Regions from separate parts of the Pectobacterium quasiaquaticum genome, predicted to be linked through region 3. Evidence: predicted binding sites of a transcription regulator. Region 3 holds the regulator's gene; each other region holds the start of a gene.

Evidence for each region. Region 3 encodes Fur, which represses iron uptake genes when iron is present. Its sites were predicted from a motif close to ATAATAATGAGAACNACTATCAA; they were not measured.
Region 1: IG609_RS16805 (TonB-dependent siderophore receptor) is a predicted target of Fur. The motif match lies at 2,331-2,353, and genes of this name have one in related genera.
Region 2: sodA (superoxide dismutase [Mn]) is a predicted target of Fur. The motif match lies at 1,825-1,847, and genes of this name have one in related genera.

The regions. Positions count from the first base shown of each region.
Region 1 covers NZ_CP065177.1:3,672,483-3,676,775, forward strand. Annotated here, with positions in the region: gene IG609_RS16805 (TonB-dependent siderophore receptor) at 1-2,272, opposite strand, end outside; gene IG609_RS16810 (helix-turn-helix transcriptional regulator) at 2,481-3,464, shown strand; gene IG609_RS16815 (MmgE/PrpD family protein) at 3,572-4,293, shown strand, end outside.
Region 2 covers NZ_CP065177.1:4,312,209-4,316,501, reverse strand. Annotated here, with positions in the region: gene IG609_RS19755 (methyl-accepting chemotaxis protein) at 1-816, opposite strand, end outside; gene sodA (superoxide dismutase [Mn]) at 1,116-1,742, opposite strand; gene fdhD (formate dehydrogenase accessory sulfurtransferase FdhD) at 1,974-2,807, opposite strand; gene exaC (acetaldehyde dehydrogenase ExaC) at 3,027-4,293, shown strand, end outside.
Region 3 covers NZ_CP065177.1:3,094,238-3,098,530, forward strand. Annotated here, with positions in the region: gene IG609_RS14160 (methyl-accepting chemotaxis protein) at 1-165, opposite strand, end outside; gene fldA (flavodoxin FldA) at 1,042-1,569, shown strand; gene fur (ferric iron uptake transcriptional regulator) at 1,899-2,348, shown strand; gene glnS (glutamine--tRNA ligase) at 2,411-4,069, opposite strand; gene nagE (N-acetylglucosamine-specific PTS transporter subunit IIBC) at 4,258-4,293, opposite strand, start outside.

The DNA of each region.
Region 1 (4,293 bases), 580 kb from region 3:
TCCGTCCCGGTTCGTTATAGGTTGCCGCACCAGCGCCCGCAATGGTAACCACGTTATTGTTCACCACATCCTGCGCATTACCCGCGCGGAACAGGCGTTTATCAAACAGGTTATCGACACCACCGGTCACGCTCAGGTTCTTGTTAAACTTATAGGTACTGCTTAACCCAAACAGCGCATAAGGGCTTAACTCATTGGTTGCGCTACCCGTTACTCGCTCACCTTTGTAGTTATATTTCTTCGGCTTCTGGCGGCCATACCAGGTCACATCGGCCAGGAAGGAAAGGCTTTCCGTTGCCTGCCAGTCCACTGATGAGTTCAGGGTAAACGCCGGCGTAATCGACAGATAATCGCCCGTGGTTTTATTTTTCGATTCCAGCATCCAGGTCAGGTTGTTACGCCAGTTGATGCTTTCCGTGACAGGAACGGTCAGGTTACCTTCCAGTCCCTGAATAACGGCTTTCGGTACATTGCCCCACTGGAAGATATTGGCATTAGCATATTGGGTATTGGTTCCGCCTACCGCTTTACCGATAACATTGTTGCCTGCTTCAATTTTGTTACGGTAATCGTTGTGGAAGTAGGTAATACCCGCGATCAACCCATCACGGTGAAACTCCAGACCAATCTCTTTATTCAGGCTGGTTTCCGCCTTCAGGTCTTCATTGCCGATCAGGTAGCAAGACGTGCCGCCAGCACAGCCCTGTCCACGGCTATAGAGGAGATAATTCTCGTTAGTCTGGTACAGGTTCGGCGCTTTGTAAGCACGAGCGATACCTAACTTCAGCGTGTAATCGTCACCCAGTTCCTGCGACAGGTTGAGCGACGGGCTCCAGTTGGTGCCTGCCGTGCTGTGATGATCGACGCGCAGCGCTGGCGTCAACATGGTACTGTCCGTCAGTTGGACGTTATCTTCCACAAAGGCAGAAGCCAGACGAGCCGCAGATTTCTCACTACGACCGCTGCTGCTCAGTGAACCTACGCTGCCCGCTTCGGTTGTCGTCTGCAAGTTCGAAACCGGATCCGTCATCTTCTGCTCGTTCCACTCAACTCCGAACGTGAGTACCTGATCGACCCATAGATTCAGCGGAAGATTCACTTCGTTGTGCGCGGTGAAATTATCCAGTTTTATAGTTCCGAAGGTATCCGCTGCAGAAAACAGTCCTTCGGTTCCGCCTGCCAATCCTTCCAGAATACGGGTATTGTGCGTGCGTTCGTATTGCAGATACGACGTAGAGCTGACGCCGCTGTCCCAGTAGCCGCGATGCGTTACTGCGAAGTTTTGGCGGTACATGCGGTTGGTTTCCTTACCATAATTACCGCGAACATAACCTGTATTGACATCGGTATTTGTATTTTGTGTATCGCCCGCATAGATATTGCCCTGACGGCTGGAACCCGCTTCAAATTCCAGCGACTGCTGCTTGGTCATATCCCAACGCAACAGACCATTAACATCTTTATTACGCACCCCTTCTCGTCCGGAAGGCAGTGAAGCTGATTGATTGCCCGCGCGTGCGGACTGATGCCCTTGGTTAATATCGCGTGCATCAGCCTCGGTTTTATTCAGGTTGCCGTACAGACGGAAGCTCAAGCTGTCGGTCAGGCCGCCCATCAGGCTGAAATCGGTACGCTTGGTTGCGCCTTCTGAACGATGCTCCGGTGCGTTCAGGAAGGTATTCCAGGTGCCGTGCCATTCTTGCGTCGGCTGTTTGGTGATGATATTAACCACACCGCCCGCTGCGCCGTTACCATAGCGCGCCGCGGCTGGGCCGCGCAGCACTTCAATGCGCTCGACCATATCGGCAGGCACCCAGTTGGTGTCACCACGGGTATCACGCTCGCCGCGCCAGCCGTAACGCACAGCTGTACGGCTCGACACGGGCTTGCCATCCACCAGAATCAGTGTGTTTTCCGGTCCCATGCCGCGGATATCGATCTGGCGGTTGTTACCACGCTGGCCGCTGGTTGAGTTACCGGACAGATTGACGCCCGGCATGGTGCGAATCAGATCGGACAGATCGTTAGCGGGCGGACGTTTGCTGATATCTTCAGCCGTAATCACCGACACGCCTGGAGCCTGACGGGTTTGCTCAGCGGCCGTCACCACCATCGTATCGCCCGATGCTTTACTTTCGGCCTGATTCTGCACCTGAGGGGCAGGTTCTGTTGAAGGCGCGGTCGAAGTCTGCGCAGCGCTCAGAAACGACGTCATCCCGCAGCTAACGCCAATGAGCGTCGCCAGATAACGACGCGATTGTGGTAGTTTCATCAAAATTATCCTGCCCTGTAAGAAATGAGGCCTCGCACTGTGACGTCCCCAACGAAAAATGCTATTGAGAAGTATTTGCATTACCATTTTGGCGCGGTCATTGTTACATTTGTCATTCAGGACGGGGTTTGCTCTAGCAGCAAAATGTTTTGCCAAAGCATCAAAATGGAAGGCGCAGGTCGAAGGGTTTAATCAGGTAGGTAATCACGTGCGCAGCTTCACTCAGTCATCAAAGCCGATCTATAAAGATCACATCGTTCAGCAATCGAGTCTGGTCGCGAATAATTACCGGTTTATCGGCCCCCGGCTGATCGATAACACGCCGGTGCTATTCGGGTCGTTCACTGTCGTACAGCTCAATCCCCATCTGATCCTGCATACCGCGGATGTGATTAATCGCCACAATATGAAAACCCAAAACCTGCTGGATGGCGCCATCAAGCTGGCCATCGTGGTAAGTGGCAATGCGCACATCTCCTTTGGTCATCAGGAACTGCATCTGGGAGAGAAGCAGCCCGCCTCGCTGATTGCGCTGACGGAGCCGACGATGTTTACCCGCATCGGCAAGCGCGATGAATATGAGCGAACGATTACGCTGACGTTCGACAGGGAATGGCTGTACGGCAATATGCTGGATACCGTTGGCGACTGGCAGGCCATCCACGATTTCACGCAGACCCATCTGGCGACACACCTGTGGACACCGTCCCGGCAGGCGCTGGCGATTGCTTTACAAACGCTGGATGCCGAACCTTGTCAAACGCCGCTCCAGCGCCTGTATCTGGAAATGCAGTGTATGAGCCTGATTATCGAGGCGTTTACCTCATTGACCGCCAGCGTCGCGCAGGAAAAAAGCAGCGGTGTGACCCTGCGCAGCTACCATCGCATTCAACAGGTCAGAGATATGCTGGAAAGCGGCAGCGCCGACCATCTTTCGATGAGTGAAATCGCTAAAAGCGTCAACATGAGCGAAAGCACGCTACAGCGCCACTTTCGTCAGACGTTCAATATGAGCGTGTTTGAATACCTGCGTAACTGCCGTTTACAGCGCGCTATGCTGGCCTTGCAGAAAGACGGGATCGGTATTGCCCAAGCCGCCAGCATCGCCGGTTACAACAGCCCCGCCAACTTTGCCACCGCTCTGCGTCGTGCATTCGGTATCACACCGGGGCAGCTAAAAGACCGCTTCTGATTCCGAATTACTAATAACCAAATGGAATTTATTATTCCGTTTGGTTATTAATCGCTCTTCAGCGATGCGCAGTAAATTAGTGTTTTTCTGCCAGCACACGACTATCCATGACCAATCAGACTGATATCACCGCAACGCTTGCCCACCACATCATCCATAGCGAACCTCATCGAGAAGCGCTAGAGGCTGCCCGTAACGGGGTGACTGACTTCGTTTCAACCGCACTTCCCATCGTACAGGGTGCGATTGCCGATAGCGGGCTTGCGCCGTTAAAGCAGGTCTTCAGCGGCACGGACAGCCTGACGCGTAGCCTGATTCTGGGTTATGCCGGTCACGTATTGGATTTTGACGATTACCATCCGGCGTTTCGCGGCCACCCCAGCACCGTCATTCTGCCTGCCCTGTTTGCTCTGGCTGCAGAAGATTTCTCCGTCACGGAAGAGGCATTTTTGACGGCGTATGTGATCGGTGTGGAAGCCGCAGGCAGAATCGGGCTGGCATGCGGCCCGCGTCATTACAGCCTCGGCTACCACAACACGGCGACGCTCGGCGCTATCGCCGCCGCTGCCGCTGCTGCACGTCTGGCTGGCGCGTCGGTAGAACAGACGCAAACCATTCTTGGTCTGGCGGCCACGCAGGCCGCTGGGCTGCGGGCGCAGTTTGGTTCAGCGGTCAAACCGCTACATGCCGGGCTTTCCGCCAGAGCGGGGCTAACCGCCGTCAAGCTGGGCTTAGCGGGCTTTGAGGGCAACGAACAGCAGGTGATTGACGCCTTTCTTGCGGCGCACGGCGATCAAAAACAACAGCCGGAGCTGCTGGTTGAAAACTG
Region 2 (4,293 bases), 1.2 Mb from region 3:
AGCCGCTAACTGATCGCTGAGGAGTGAGGTGATAACGGTATTTAACTGATCGGCAACCACCCGCATTTGCCCCGCCTGCGCCATTTCCTCTTGATAGGCTGGCATATAGGCCAAAACCTGCTCTTCATAGGTATTCATGATCGTCAGTACGGGTGTCAGCGTTTCACGCTGTTCGGCAGACAGGCTTTGATACAGGAAGGTCAATGACGTTTGTGCTGCGTTGATGGCATCCGTCAGTTTTTCTTCGGATTCTTTATTGGTAGACAGTAATAAGCCACGAACGTGGTAGCGAACGGCAATCAGTTTTTGGTTCAGGTCAGAAAGTAATAATTGAAGAGTAGTACTGTTGTTGTCCGTCTTTAATTGATCGTTAAGCTGTTCTAGCGGTTTTTCTGTTGTTGAGATATTCCAGCTTTTTCTGACGGCATCCTTTTTTCCCACTGCATTAATATAATTATTTTGTTTTTCCTGATAGCTGGAAATTAATGTGGGGATACTGGCTATTTTCTTGGTATCACTTTCTGACCAGTTAAATTCTTTTGCCTTTTCAGCGAGTTTACTGACGTTGGCAATGTGTTCAACGTTCTTTTTTATATCATCAGGATTATAGGTGGTGCCGTATAATGCGCGGTAATATTTAGCCTGGTTAATTTCATCATTGATATTGTTGCTTAAATTCACTTTATCAATACTGTCTTTCAGCGAGCCAATATGCATAATGCCCGCACCGGCAATCACCATGGTCATCAGCAGAATAAGGAAAAAACCTAATCCTAATTTTTTACCGACTTTTAGATTATCAAAATTCATCGTCATCACATCCCACCACTATATCGTATTGAGTCGAATTCACTATCCTGATGCACACGTATTTAGCGGTGTTAGCATCTCGGATTACCGCTTACCAAGCTTATCCCTGCACAATAACATGATAAAAACCTGCAATAGATATCGGCACGTTACTCCGAAACTTTATGCGCCAGTGAGAGAGGAATGCCAACGTACATGCTGCTCGGCATCGAGGTAGGGATAATAAAAAACTGGAATAACAGACTGTTATTCCAGTTTATATTCAAATGCAGAAGAGGCCTGATGGTATCAGGCATTCAGCGGCTTTATTTTTTCGCGCTAGCGAAACGCGCAGCAGCTTCGTCCCAGTTCAACACGTTCCAGAATGCTTTAGCATAAGCTGGACGAAGGTTCTGATATTTCAGGTAGTAAGCGTGTTCCCATACGTCCAGACCGACGATTGGGTAGCCAGATGTGCCAGAAACGGCTTCACCCATCAGCGGGCTGTCTTGGTTTGCGGTAGACACAACGGCCAGTTTGCCGTCGTCTTTCAGTACCAGCCACGCCCAGCCAGAACCAAAGCGTGTTGCTGCTGCTTGCTCAAATTTCTCTTTAAACGCGTCAACGCTACCGAAATCACGCTCGATGGCGGCTTTCAGATCACCAGTCAGCGTCGTGCCGACTTTCAGGCCTTTCCAGAACAGGCTGTGGTTAACGTGACCACCCGCGTTGTTACGCAGTGCCGTTCTTTTCTCCGCAGGAACTTTGTCCAGTTGAGCAATCAGCTCTTCAGCAGATAATGTAGCCAGTTCAGGCAGAGATTCCAGCGCGGCGTTAGCATTATTGACGTAAGCCTGATGGTGTTTGGAATGGTGAATTTCCATTGTTTCTTTGTCGAAATGCGGTTCCAGTGCGTCATAAGCGTAAGGCAGCGATGGCAGTGAATAACTCATGTTTAGCATCTCCATGGTAAAAAATGTTACGGCACTGTGTTGTTAGTACCGCGTAAGCAATACCTTCATTATAGTTAATTAAATGATATTGAAAATGATTATTCTCGAACGGTCGGCATGAGTCAGATTGCTTTACTTCATGATAACAAACGCTTATGTCGTTATTGCACTATGTAAAAACAAATTAATCTATGCCCGTCATACTTCAAGCTGCCTGTGTGTTGGTTGCCCTTACGCGCTAAGACGCTGCGGATGCGTGTAGATAGTCGCATGTCCCGGCCGACAAAAACCGACCAGTGTCAGGTTGCAGCGTTGTGCGACCTCTACGGCCAGCGAGGTGGCCGCTGAGGCAGCAAACAGGATTTCCACGCCGCACATAGCGGATTTTTGGACCATCTCATAGCTGGCCCGGCTGGAAACCAGCGCTGCGCCTTGCTGCCACCCCTGTTTCGCTCGGGTACCCAGCAGTTTATCCAGTGCGACATGGCGGCCGACGTCTTCACTCCCCCCGGACTGCGTGCCGTCTGGCGCGACCCAGCTTGCGGCGTGAGTGCAACCCGTTACCTGACCGATCTTCTGCACATCGCGCAACCGCAGCAGCGCGTTTTCAAGTTTGCTAAGGGAAAATGTCTGCGTGAAGGGCAGCGGTGCGATCGGTTTGCCGATTTCTGCGAGCTGTTCTACGCCACATACGCCGCAGCCTGTGCGACCATCCATTGCCCGGCGGCGTTCTTTTAGCCCAGCGAAGCGTCGGCTCGAAAGCTCAATCTGTACTTCGATGCCGTTACAGGCGGTCTGTACATCAATGCCGTAGATATCTGCCGGTGATTGAATAATGCCTTCAGATAAAGAAAACCCGAGTGCGAACTGCTCCAGTTCCTTCGGTGAGGCCATCATGACGACATGCGATATGCCGTTATAAACCAACGCAACGGGCACTTCTTCCGCCAGCCAGTCAGACTGCGGCTGATGCAGCGAATCGGGATGATAGACTGAATGTTGCGTTGCGCCTTCAAGGGCGGCATCCGTTGATAAATGAACCCCTTCCACCTGAAATACCTGCATGTTAGTCACCCTAGAAATTAAAAGTATTATCTCACCGCGCCTGAAGGTAGGCGACTTTTTCTCGCAAGAAACTGTGCGTCAACTCGAAGAGTTGCCTTCTTCTCTGGCCGAATCCTGTCGCTAACCCCATACCCCGTATAGGCTTAATGTACGGCTTACTGTTTACCTCTTTTTTCACTGCGGCCTGGCCGCTCACTCGGAAATGAAAAGGAGACTGAAATGGCGCACGATAATCTCGAAGGCCGATCTGAATCTGGCGAATATGACTCTCTTAATCTGAAAAAACGCTATGACAATTTTATCGGCGGAGCCTGGGTACCACCTGACGCTGGTCAGTATTTTGTCAATTTGACGCCAGTAACTGGCCAGCCGTTGTGTGAAGTGGCCAGTTCGTCAACGCGAGATATTGACCACGCACTGGATGCCGCTCACAAGGCAAAAGCGGAGTGGGGTGGCCTGTCGGTGCAACAACGCGCGTTGGTGCTTAACCGAATCGCCGACCGGATGGAGCAAAATCTTGAGCTGCTGGCGCAGGTGGAAACCTGGGATAACGGTAAACCGATACGCGAAACCCGCGGGGCGGATGTGCCGCTGGCGATTGACCACTTTCGCTATTTTGCTGCCTGTATCCGCGCGCAAGAAGGGGGGATTAGCGAAATTGATGGCGATACCGTGGCCTATCATTTTCATGAGCCTCTCGGCGTTGTCGGACAAATTATTCCTTGGAATTTCCCGCTGCTCATGGCCTGTTGGAAGATGGCACCCGCGCTGGCTGCCGGTAACTGTATTGTGCTGAAACCCGCCAAACTGACGCCGATGTCGGTGTTGATTTTGATGGAACTGATTCAGGATCTGCTGCCGCCCGGTGTCATTAATGTCGTTAATGGGTCGGGCAGCGAAATTGGTGAATATCTGGCGACATCGAAACGCGTTGCGAAAGTGGCATTCACCGGATCGACCGAGGTGGGTCAGCAGATCATGAGCTATGCGGCGCAGAACGTGACGCCGGTAACGCTGGAACTGGGCGGCAAATCGCCGAACATCTTTTTTGCCGATGTGATGGACAAGGAAGACAGCTTCTTTGACAAGGTGCTCGAAGGTTTCACGCTGTTTGCCTTCAATCAGGGAGAGGTCTGCACCTGTCCTAGCCGTGCGCTGGTGCAGGAATCTATCTATGATCGCTTTATGGAACGGGCAATCAAGCGCGTTGAGGCGATCCGCATCGGTAACCCACTGGATAGCAAAACCATGATGGGCGCGCAGGTGTCCGCAGGTCAGCTTGACACCATCCTTAACTACATTGATATCGGTAAGAAAGAGGGCGCACGCGTGCTCACGGGCGGCCAACGCAAGGCGATGCCGGGCGGGCTGGCTGAAGGATACTATCTGGAGCCGACGATCTTGTTCGGTAAAAATAGTATGCGCGTCTTTCAGGAGGAGATTTTCGGACCGGTGCTGGCGGTCACGACCTTCAAAACGATGGATG
Region 3 (4,293 bases):
GATAAAATTCATATTCTGAACCAACAAAGTGCTGGTTTTTGAGGTCGCCGTCATCTCTTTAAAAGAGAACATGGTATATATCGATACGCCCCCCCAAAGAACACAAAAAATGCCCAGCACCCATAGCATCGCGGTTCTGATGGCAATATTTTTTATAAGTTTCATCGTTCACTCCAAATCAGGAAAATGGTTAAAAAGATTTTTATCGCTAATCAACCGATATGAATCAGAAAATTCATAACATGAAACAAGTCACTTCTCCCTAGCGTTCACATTTCACCGAGTTGAAAACTCAAAAACCACGCTAATTCATCGGCTAAATACAGAGAATATTTAGCGTTCTCGCTACATTTATTAATATAAATTTTCATACTGAAAATAAACCCACCTATTTTTATAGATATAAGCTATCTAATCATAGGCTTGCGAGATAATTCACCGCACGCATCCTGCGGGCGTTAGCATGGACATGTTATTAGGCGACAGGGCAGTTTGAATGCAATTTCACTTTATTCTTTAACATCAAAAGAATACCTCCCTTATAGACTTGCATTACTTCAGTTGCAAATGGTTATAATTCTTATTCCCATTCATTGGGAATATTCCCGAGAAATGTGCCAGATTTTCAATTCTATAAAAACATTATCTTTTGTACGCATTTTATTCCCCACGAATAGTCATGTTCAATTCCATAGTTTTATAATCCACAAACAGAAGCCTGCTTTTAATTACAACCGAAACAAACCATAAAATAAAAAGTACATTCATAAAAAATGAAACGCCGTTATAAATAAACAACCATAAATTTATTAAGGGAATGTACACATAATCTCAGACGACAACATGATCCCTATTCATTATAGGAAATTTTGCATCAGTCGCGATGTTTTCGTTTTCTGACTTACCTCGCATTTCACACACTCTTGATTTACGCATCCTTACCGATACGAGTTTCTCCCGATGTGAGTGTCTGTTATTATTAACAGATAAGTGGGTGAAACATTACACCATACCATTAGGAATCAAGAGGTTATTCAATTCATGGCACTCATCGGAATATTCTTTGGCAGTGATACTGGCAACACTGAAAACATCGCCAAAACGATTCAACAGCAGTTAGGAACCAACGTCGCTGATGTTCATGACATCGCCAAAAGCAGCAAAGAAGACCTCGAAGGTTTCGATATTCTGCTGCTGGGTATTCCAACCTGGTATTACGGTGAAGCTCAGTGCGATTGGGATGACTTCTTCCCGTCGCTGGAAGAAGTGGATTTCACAGGAAAATTGGTTGCCCTGTTTGGCTGCGGCGATCAGGAAGACTATGCAGAATACTTCTGTGATGCCATGGGCACCATCCGTGACATTATTGAGCCTCGCGGTGCGACAATTATCGGCCACTGGCCAACAGACGGCTATTACTTTGAAGCCTCTAAAGGACTCGCTGACGACAATCACTTCATCGGCTTGGCTATCGATGAAGACCGTCAGCCTGAACTGACCAGCGAACGCGTAACGACGTGGGTGAAACAGATCAGCGATGAGTTGAACCTGGAAGAACTGGTGGGTTAAGCCATTTCGGCTCTGATAATCCCGATCAGAGCCGAAACAGAATTGATAGATAAAACCTTTGATAATAATTGATACATTTTTTTAACTTCTATCAGTAAACCTGTACAATAATCCCATCGGCTTTGTATGTGCATCAACATTTCCTCATTCATCAACAACGGATTGCGTTGTATACCAATAGTGTGAATGGGGACAATATTGTTAACATTCGCTTGTTTTCATTTTGTATGCGCGGTTCTATAATTGAGACGCTTTTGCATTTTTTGCGCCGACCGATGTCATAGGCTAGGCAGCCTCCATTGATAAGTAAGCAACAGGATTAAACCCGCATGACTGACAACAATACCGCATTAAAGAAGGCCGGCCTAAAAGTCACTCTTCCAAGACTGAAAATACTGGAAGTGTTACAGGACCCTGTCTGCCATCACGTCAGTGCGGAAGATTTATATAAAAAACTGATTGATATGGGCGAAGAGATTGGTCTTGCTACCGTCTATCGCGTGCTCAACCAGTTTGATGATGCGGGTATCGTAACCCGTCATAACTTCGAAGGTGGCAAATCCGTCTTTGAATTGACGCAGCAGCATCATCACGATCACTTAATTTGCCTCGACTGTGGCAAAGTCATTGAATTCCGAGATGAATCTATCGAAGCACGTCAGCGCGAGATCGCAGAAAGACACGGCATCAAACTGTCCAACCACAGTCTGTATCTTTATGGGCATTGCAGTGAAGGGGATTGCCGAGAGGATGAAACCCTGCACGATTCAACACGATAAATCGACCGCATAAAAAATAAAACCGCCGAGGCGGTTTTATTTTTGTCTTCTTACCGCTGGCCTTAGCCTACCCAGGTATCACGTAGCCCAACCGTACGGTTAAACACCAGATGTTCTGCACTGGAGTAAACGCGGTCAGCACAGAAATAACCTTCACGCTCAAACTGATACGCTTTCTCAGCTTCTGCCTGCGCCAGGCTTGCTTCTACAAAACCTTGCGTAATTTTCAGTGAATCTGGATTAATCGTCGACAGGAAGTCTTCCGCCGCGCCCGGGTTTGCCACACTGAACAGGCGATCGTACAAGCGGAATTCAGCGGGTACCGCGTGTGCCGCAGAAACCCAGTGGATAACGCCTTTCACTTTACGACCATCAGCCGGATCTTTGCTCAACGTTTCCGCATCATAGCTACAGTAGATCGTGGTGATAGTGCCCTGCTCGTCTTTTTCAATGCGCTCTGCTTTGATCACATAAGCGTTACGCAGACGCACTTCTTTACCCAGCACCAGACGCTTGTACTGCTTGTTGGCTTCTTCACGGAAGTCAGCACGATCGATGTAAACTTCGCGACTGAATGCGACCTGACGTGAACCCATTTCTGGCTTGTTCGGATGGTTTGGCATCGCGACAAACTCTTCGTGCTCGGCTGACAGATTCTCGACAACGACTTTGACCGGATCCAGCACCGCCATGGCGCGCGGAGCGTTCTCATTCAGATCATCGCGGATACAGGACTCAAGCGCGGCCATTTCCACGTTGTTATCCTGTTTCGTTACGCCGATGCGCGCACAGAATTCACGGATAGAGGCTGCGCTGTAACCACGACGACGCAGACCAGAGATGGTCGGCATACGCGGATCGTCCCATCCTTCAACGACGTTTTCCACCACCAGTTGATTCAGCTTACGCTTGGACATAATCGCGTATTCGAGATTGAGGCGGGAGAACTCGTACTGACGTGGATGGCAAGGAATGGTGATGTTATCCAGCACCCAGTCATACAGACGGCGGTTGTCCTGGAATTCCAGCGTACACAGCGAATGCGTGATCCCTTCCAGCGCATCGGAAATGCAGTGGGTGAAGTCATACATCGGGTAGATGCACCACTTGTTGCCCGTCTGATGATGATCGGCAAATTTAATGCGATACAACACCGGATCGCGCATCACGATAAAGGACGATGCCATATCGATTTTTGCACGCAGACAGGCTGTACCTTCCGCAAAACCACCGTTACGCATTTTTTCAAACAGCGTCAGGTTTTCCTGCACGGTGCGATCGCGATAAGGGCTGTTTTTGCCTGGAGCCGTCAACGTACCACGGTATTCGCGAATCTGCTCAGGCGTCAGTTCATCAACGTAAGCCAGCCCTTTACCGATCAGCTCAACCGCATAAGCGTGCAGTTGATCGAAATAATCAGAAGAATAGCGAACGTCGCCGCTCCATGAAAAACCCAGCCACTCGACGTCACGTTTGATCGACTCAACGTATTCGATGTCTTCTTTTACCGGATTGGTATCGTCAAAACGCAGGTTGCATTGCCCCTGATAGTCACGCGCGATACCAAAATTCAGGCAAATAGACTTTGCATGCCCAATATGCAGATAGCCGTTCGGCTCTGGCGGGAAACGCGTCTGAATATGGTCATGCTTACCGGACGCCAGATCTTCATCAATAATCTGACGGATAAAGTTGGTTGGGCGGGCTTCAGCCTCACTCATTCTTCATTCCTCAATGCTAAAACGACGTATAACCGACAATGATCCAACAAGCTACGCTGGGAAACAACCGTTAGTTTCATTTAATTATTCATAACGAAAAAAAAGGGCGAGATTGCTATCTCGCCCTATCCATTTCATCGGTATAACACCGCGTTAAACGATCAACATCGTCGTATTACACCTTGTCATTATATCTTGTCATACTCTGCTTTCAGCGCGGTCGC